Regions from separate parts of the Hyphomicrobium nitrativorans NL23 genome, predicted to be linked through region 2. Evidence: predicted binding sites of a transcription regulator. Region 2 holds the regulator's gene; the other holds the start of a gene.
What was found. The regulator LexA, encoded in region 2, represses DNA repair genes until DNA is damaged. The targets are predictions, from matches to a motif close to TGTTCNNNNTGTGTTCNG.

Region 1 (3,692 bases), 260 kb from region 2:
TTCAGCTTCGTCAGTTCTTCCAATTCGCGCCCGTCGTGCTGGTGCTGATGCACGTGGGGCTGGTGTCGCAGCTCGCCCTCCTGGCGCGCGAGACGTTGGAGTTCGACGCGGCGATCCGGCTGATCGAGGCGACCGACAAGCGCACACATCCCTTGCGGCTCGAACTCAACAATTTCTTTTTCGTGCAGGCGATCGCGGGTCCGCACCGAAGCCGCGTGATGAGCGCGTTTCTCTACGCCATGAGCTGGACGACGCTTGTCGCGCTTCCCGTTCTGCTGCTGCTCTATGTGCAGGTCGTGTTTCTGCCCTACCACGACGCGGGCATCACCTGGATCCATCGCGCGGCGCTGATCGCGGATGTCGTGATGCTGATTTCGATCGGCGTGTTCCTGCTTCGCGCGGAGGCGTCGTTTCCGCAGGCGCTGATGCGGAGCACGCGGGCGCATCCGGTCAGCTTCGTCGTGACGACGCTGGTGCTGCTGTTCGTGGGGTTGTTCTCGTTTCTGTTCGCGACCGTGCCGGGCGAGGCGCTGGATCGCTTTACGCAGCGGACGTTCGGCCTCGAAAGCGACGACAACCCAAGCGGGCGGGCCCGCCTCGTACGCGGCTATGCGGTGCCGATCCTGGCATCGGGGCCGGATGGGGCGCTGCTCGGCATCTTCAAGCGCAACCTCGAAGTGATGGATACGGACCTCGTGCTCGACAGCGCGCAACGGCCGGGCGAGCCGAGCCTCAATCTGCGTGGGCGGGATCTCAGGTTTGCGAAGCTCGACCGCTCGGATCTGCATCAAGCGGATTTTACGGGAGCGGACCTCACGGGCGCTTCGCTCGCCGGGGCCGATCTGCGCGGGGTATGGATGCAATGCGCGGACATCATGCGCCTCGTCGTCTCGGCGGATCGAGAGGGAGCGGATTGCACGCGGGCGCGGCGGGCGACGTTCACGCGCGCGCGTCTCGACGGAGCCCATCTCTCGGGCATCGATCTTACGGGGGCGAATTTTTCGGAAGCGCGCCTCGAAGGCGTGACGCTCGGCTATGCTCTGATGCCGGGCGCGAACTTCTCGTCGGCGCGGCTCGACAAGGCGGACATGAGCGGAGGCGCAGAAGCGCAGGGCGCCAACTTCCTTATGGCCAGCCTTCAAGGCGCGGACCTCACGGGCGCGCAGCTTATGGGCGCGGATTTTTCGCACGCGGACCTGATCGGCGCAGTGATGAGCTTTGCCGTGCTCGATCTCGCGATCCTCAAGGATGCGAAGCTCGACGGCGCGGTGCTGTATCGTGCGTCGCTGATCGGGGCGGACGTATCGGGCGCGAGCACGGTCGGGACGGATCTGCGTGAAGCGAAGGTGTGGCGCACGCTGCCGCCCTCGGCGGACCCCAATGGGCTGGCGGACTTTACGGGCGTCGCGATTGCGCAAGCGACAGATGGGGATGTGGCGGAGATTAAGGCGCGGCTCGCGCGGGTGCAGAGCAGGCGGGTGCGTGCGCGCCTTGAGGAGAGGGCGGCCGCGATTGCGGACCTCGGCGAAGGCGCGCGGTGGACGTCGACGGCGGATTACCGGCAATGGCAGGGGCTGGCGTCGGTGGGCACGCGCTGGGATGGGGACATCTACCGGCAGTCGATCACCGACTATCTCGTGCAGCTCTTGTGCCGGCCGCGGTGGAGCAACGGGGCGGTGGCGACGGGGGTTGCGCGGCGCGCCCAACGGCAGGAGTTCCGCGGAGATCTGGGGCAAGTCTATGCGCGGCTGAAGGCTGCGTCGTGCCCGGCGTCCGAGACCGTCGGGCCCAAGGTGCTGCGGGATCTCTCGACGGCGGCGGATGTGGCCCACGGCGGCTGAGGCGGGTTGCGCGCCCGGCGTGGGAAGCATAGAACATAAGCGGAACTTGAATCGGACGCGCCGGGTTTTCGCAAGAGCGTGCCTCGTCGTCCGCCGCCTCTTCGTGGGAAGAGCGGCGGCGAAGCGGTTGAGAAATCGCTGGATAAGGCTACGGCCCCGCTGCCCTTCGGGCTTCGTAAGCGGATAGGGTGCGTGCAACTCGTCGAGTCGCGGGCGTGGAGCAGGGACGCTTCGCGCTGCGTGCAGCATACAATACAGGGAGTGGCGATATGGCCGGATCGGTCAACAAAGTGATCCTGATCGGAAACCTGGGGCGTGACCCCGAGATCCGCCGCACGCAGGACGGGCGTCCGATCGCCAACCTCCGGATCGCGACCAGCGAAACGTGGCGCGACAAGTCGAGCGGCGAGCGGCGCGAGCGGACGGAATGGCATTCCGTCGTGGTGTTCAACGAGAACCTGTGCCGCGTGGTCGAGCAGTACCTCAAGAAGGGCGCGAAGGTTTACATCGAGGGCCAGTTGCAGACCCGCAAATGGCAGGATCAGCAGGGCCAGGATCGCTACAGCACGGAAGTGGTGCTGCAGGGCTTTAACGGCACGCTGACGATGCTCGACGGGCGCTCTGGTGGTGGTGGCGGCGGTCTCTCGGAGAGCGGGCAGTCGGATTATGGCGGCGACAGCGGCGGGTTTGGCGACAGCGAGCCTCGCCGTAGCAGTGGCGGTGGCCGCAGCAGCGGCGGAGGCGGTTCGAAGGGCGGCGGCGGTGGCGGCTCGTTCGACGACGAGATCCCATTCTAGGCAAGCGCGACACAACAGCAGTCGTCTGCAATCCCTCCCTTCCTCAACTCCCAAACAAGGGGCAGGGAAAAGGGAGAGATGTCCCGTTCATTCGTTAGGAGTCGGAGCTCTGCGGGTGGCGGCGATGCTGCTGCTCCTGGCGCTTCTTCGCGCGGCGGCTGAGATGCGGCTCAGAGGCGCGCTTCGATGCGGGGTGTATGGGCGCGGCCGGTTGTTCGCGGGCGGCTTCGCGCTCGTGAGCGGGCTCTTCGACCATCGGTGGGGTGGGTGCGCTCGCCGCGTTTTCCTTCTGTGCGGTCTTGCGGGATGGGTCGTCATCGGGGGCGGTCGAGGCTTCGGCTGAGGGGGCGTCGGCGATCAGCAGCCGTCGAATTTCGATGCCCATGATGGCGGCGACGCCGCCGACGACGAGGCCCACGAGAATTGCCGCGCCGCCGTCAGCGAAGCGGGAATCCCACGCGTACGAGAGAGCGATGCCGATTGCGGCGATGACGAGCCCTGTGAGGGCCGCCGTCGTTTCGATGCGTGTTGCGACGAACACGGGCGATGCGGCTGTGGTGGTCGTCAGACGTTCGTCTTGTCCGCCGAAGTTTCTCGCGTGGAGTTTCACGCGGACATATGCTGCAACGGTGAGCGCGAACGCCACGGCGAGGGCCGTGTAGGCATTCTGCGACCGCAAGAGAATGCGCGGCGCGTCCGTGATCTTGCCGACGCCTTCGTAAACGGCAACGCCTGCCGCGAGCGAAAACAGAATCAACGCAGCGACGAAAGACCAGAAGAAGAGATCGCCGCAGGTCGCGGATGCGTGCGTCGCGCGTTTTGCGCGGGCAAGACCGACAAGCATGAGCGCTTGGCTGCTTGCGGCGGCGAGAAAGAGGACACCGAGGGCGGCGAGGGCCGCGGAACCCGTCGATGCGGCGGCCCAGAGCGTTGCGGCGGCGCTCGTCACGCTGGCGACCGATGCCAGCAGAACGACGCTTTTGGAGCCATCTGCGGTCATCGGTCGGTCTCCGTTGCGAAACGCGGATGCGGTGTTGCCACGTCCGCGTTTCGC
Region 2 (3,692 bases):
GCGGCGGCATCACCGACGCGACGAACGACGCCTACCGCGACTCCGGCCTCATCCACATCCTGTCGATCTCGGGCCTGCACATGGTGATCATGGCGGGTGCCGTGTTTCTCTCGGCGCGGGTTCTGCTCGCGCTGTTTCCGGCCGTTGCGCTGCGGATCTCGACGAAGAAATGGGCGGCCGTCGCCGGTCTCGTCGGCGCGACCGGATATCTCCTCATCTCGGGGGCCGCAATCGCCACCGTCCGCGCCTTCATCATGATTTCGATCATGTTCGTCGCGGTCCTGCTCGACCGGCAGGCGCTCGCAATGCGCAACGTCGCGCTCTCGGCGCTTCTCATCCTGCTCGTCATGCCGGAAAGCCTGCTCGATCCGGGTTTCCAAATGTCGTTCGCGGCCGTCATCGCGCTGATTGCCGGATACGAATTGATCCGGCGGCGCACAGAGCAAACGACTTTCGGCGGATGGGGGAAACTGGGCGTCGTTTTTCTCGGCGGCATCCTGCTCTCGACCGTGATCGCGAGCCTCGCGGTGGCGCCCATCGGCATCTATCACTTCCACAAAAGCCAGCAATACGCCGTGCTCGCCAATCTCATTGCCGGGCCCGCCGTCAATATCGTCATCATGCCGGCGGCGCTGCTCACCCTTGTCCTGATGCCGTTCGGGCTCGAATGGCTGGCGCTGCCAATCATGGCGCTCGGAATCGATTTCATGAGCTGGACGGCCTACGTCGTCGCCGCGCTTCCGGGCGCGGTGGGCGTGATCCCGGAAATCCGCGGGACCGCGTTCGCGCTCATGGTCGCGGGCGGGCTGTGGCTGATGCTCTGGCAAACGCGGTGGCGGCTCTGGGGGCTTCCCGTCATCGCCGCGGGCGCGCTGCTCGCTGGCGGAAAGGAACGGCCGGATATTCTTGTGGGACGCGGGGGCGACCTCGTGGCGGTGCGGGGCGCCGACGGCCTGCTCGTTGCCACGCGCGGGGCGTCCGGAAATTTCGAGCTCGGCCGCTGGCTCGAACACGATGGCGATGCGCGCGGGGCCCGCGCCGCGCGGGAGGCTCGCGGTCTTTTGTGCGACGGGGCGGGCTGCATCGGCGAGACAAAGGGGCTTCGTATCGCGATTGCCCGCCATTCCTCCGCCACGGCGGAAGACTGTGCGCATGCGGATATTCTTGTCGGCGGGCCGCGTCGTCCGCGCGGGTGCGACAGGCCGCTCGCTGTTTTCGATCGCGCGGCATTGCGGCGCAACGGCGCGCACGCGGTTTATATTCAAGACGAAGCGGAGAGCCCGGACCGCAACGCGCCCCGCGTGGTGCGGGCGGAATCGGTGGCCGCACGGCGCGGCGTGCGCCCATGGACGGAACGCCCCGAGCGGCCGAGGCGCTCGAATCGCACGCGCGACGCGTCGCCCGGCGCTTCCATCGGCTCCGCCGCTCCGCTTGCCGATCAGTAGCGCCGGATGAGGCCGACGAGACGGCCCTGGATGTCCACTTGATCGGGACCGAAGATGCGCGTTTTGAATTCCGGATTGGCCGCTTCGAGCGCAACCGTCGAACCCTTTTTGCGCAGGCGCTTCAAGGTGGCTTCCTCGTGCTCGACGAGGGCGACGACGATGTCGCCGTTCTCGGCCGTTTCACAGCGACGGATGATGACGGTGTCGCCATCGTGAATACCGGCTTCGATCATCGAATCGCCTTTGACTTCGAGGGCGAAGTGCTCGCCGTTGGTCAAAAGGTCGGGCGGGCAGGCGATGTCATGCGTGTGGTTCTGGATCGCGGAGATCGGGACGCCCGCCGCGATGCGCCCCATCACCGGCACCGAAACGGTGCGGCTATCGAGCATGTGCGAGGGAGGGAGCGAAATATCCGGCGCGCGCGATTTCGCGCCTTCGATCACGCTCGGCTGGAATCCGACGCGGCGGAGTGCCTCTGCGGCCTGTGCGGTGGAGCTTTCTGGCAGCTTCAGCACTTCGATGGCGCGTGCCCGGTGGGGCAGGCGGCGGATGAAGCCACGCTCGACCAGCGCCGTGATGAGGCGGTGGATGCCGGATTTGGATTTGAGATCGAGCGCGTCCTTCATCTCGTCGAACGACGGCGGGACGCCATCGGCCTGCATACGCTCGTGGATGAAGAGCAGAAGCTCTTTCTGCTTCGACGTCAGCATTCATGCCTCCCGTGCAAGGCCCGGACTTCCAAGGCCGAGAGTTATTCCGCCTACGACGTTCCGGCGGCGCGCCCTTCACGGGAACGCCGATGCGCCACAACGGCGAGGATCAAAACGGGCGATCCCTGTCTGCGGCGTTTCTGCCGCAAGCCCCGAAATCAGACCTTCGTCCGTATCCTGTCCGTGCCGGCTCGATCCGCAAAGCCGGATGACGCGTCGAAACCCGAGTCGTAAGACTCACCTAAACAAATCGTGAATGTACGCTAATCGTTCCCGGCTCGTTCTGCAAGCGCAACCTGTAATGAGGTAGTGTCTCAGTTTGAAATTTGGGGCGTTAAGGCGCCAGAAACCGAGACCGGCGAATCTCCGTGTAGGGGGAACCGTCGTGCTAGCTGACCCGTCTCGCGTACTTGCCCGATTGCGAGAGTCCGGAATACCGGACGATCATCCATTCGCCCTGGCGTCCATGATGCTCAAGCGGTTCAAAGGGGACTGGCAGGAGGCAGATGCTGAGTGCCGGCGATGTGCAAGCCGGCTTCTGGATGCTGGAAAGCTGGACGATGCCGCAGTCATGAGCCTCGCTGCCCGGATCTGCGTGTTCTACGGTGAGGCAAGGTAGCCTTCGGAAGGCGGGCAAAATCCCGCTCAACCCAATCCTTAAGCGGTGAAAGAGGCAGACTTGAGAATGGGACGGCAAGAGGCTCGACCATCAGGTAGTCGTCAACCTCATCGTGGTCGATAATGCCGGACAATGCCTCTGCCACGTCTCGACATCGAAGGTCGTGTGTAAAGCAGTACGCGCGTACGAGCTTGCCTTGCCACACGCTTCTAACGTTCACGAGAGCCCGCCTAACTCGATTATCAAGGCGAGTAACGTCGGATTCTTCCGCCTCTGACGGGCACTGGACAATGAGTAGCTTTCGCGCCCTCGCAGGTCGTGGCTCGGACACTGGGAAAAGATCGCGCACGATGCTCTCGCTCGTGCGATGAACTTCGATTTCCTCTTCCCATTCTTCATCCCAAACCATTTCTCGCGGTGCGTGGCAGGAGTAAACACCAACCTCGACGACCTCAAAACTGTCCACCCAGCTTGGAGCGCCATCCCGACCAAACATGGAGATTTCGATTGCCTCATTGGGGTCGGGCGCCACACAGAAGATAAGAACTTCATGCGCAAGAATTGTCGGCACGGGCCTGGGACCGTACGGGTCAGGGTAAAATGAAAGAGGGTCTTTCCGGGCTTGATAGAAAATTTCGTGCAGTATGCTGTACTTGGCGCGCACAAAAGCGAGATGCGAGTACCGCATGATCACCTCATAGCATCTATATCTTCTATGCGATTCTGCCTGATTCGCGCTTCTTGTAGGTCGCCGGTCGGCCGGGCTTCGGAGCGACCGCATCCATCCGCTCAATCAGGTCTTCGAACGACAGCAGCTTGTCCGTAAGCCCTGCGGCCATAGCGGGCGAGACGCGCAGCGTCTTGTGGATGCGGCACCAGTTGTAAAAGTAGAAGTAGAGCGAGAGCGCGTGACGGTGG

Region 1: the regulator LexA is predicted to act here: its motif matches at 1,871-1,888, upstream of W911_RS09640 (single-stranded DNA-binding protein).

What each region holds. Positions count from the first base shown of each region.
Region 1 is NC_022997.1:2,068,556-2,072,247, forward strand. Features, by position in the region: gene W911_RS17390 (pentapeptide repeat-containing protein) at 1-1,841, shown strand, start outside; gene W911_RS09640 (single-stranded DNA-binding protein) at 2,111-2,638, shown strand; gene W911_RS09645 (cation diffusion facilitator family transporter) at 2,733-3,638, opposite strand.
Region 2 is NC_022997.1:2,330,209-2,333,900, reverse strand. Features, by position in the region: gene W911_RS10865 (ComEC/Rec2 family competence protein) at 1-1,445, shown strand, start outside; gene lexA (transcriptional repressor LexA) at 1,439-2,155, opposite strand; partial or broken gene W911_RS10855 (IS1 family transposase) at 3,488-3,692, opposite strand, start outside.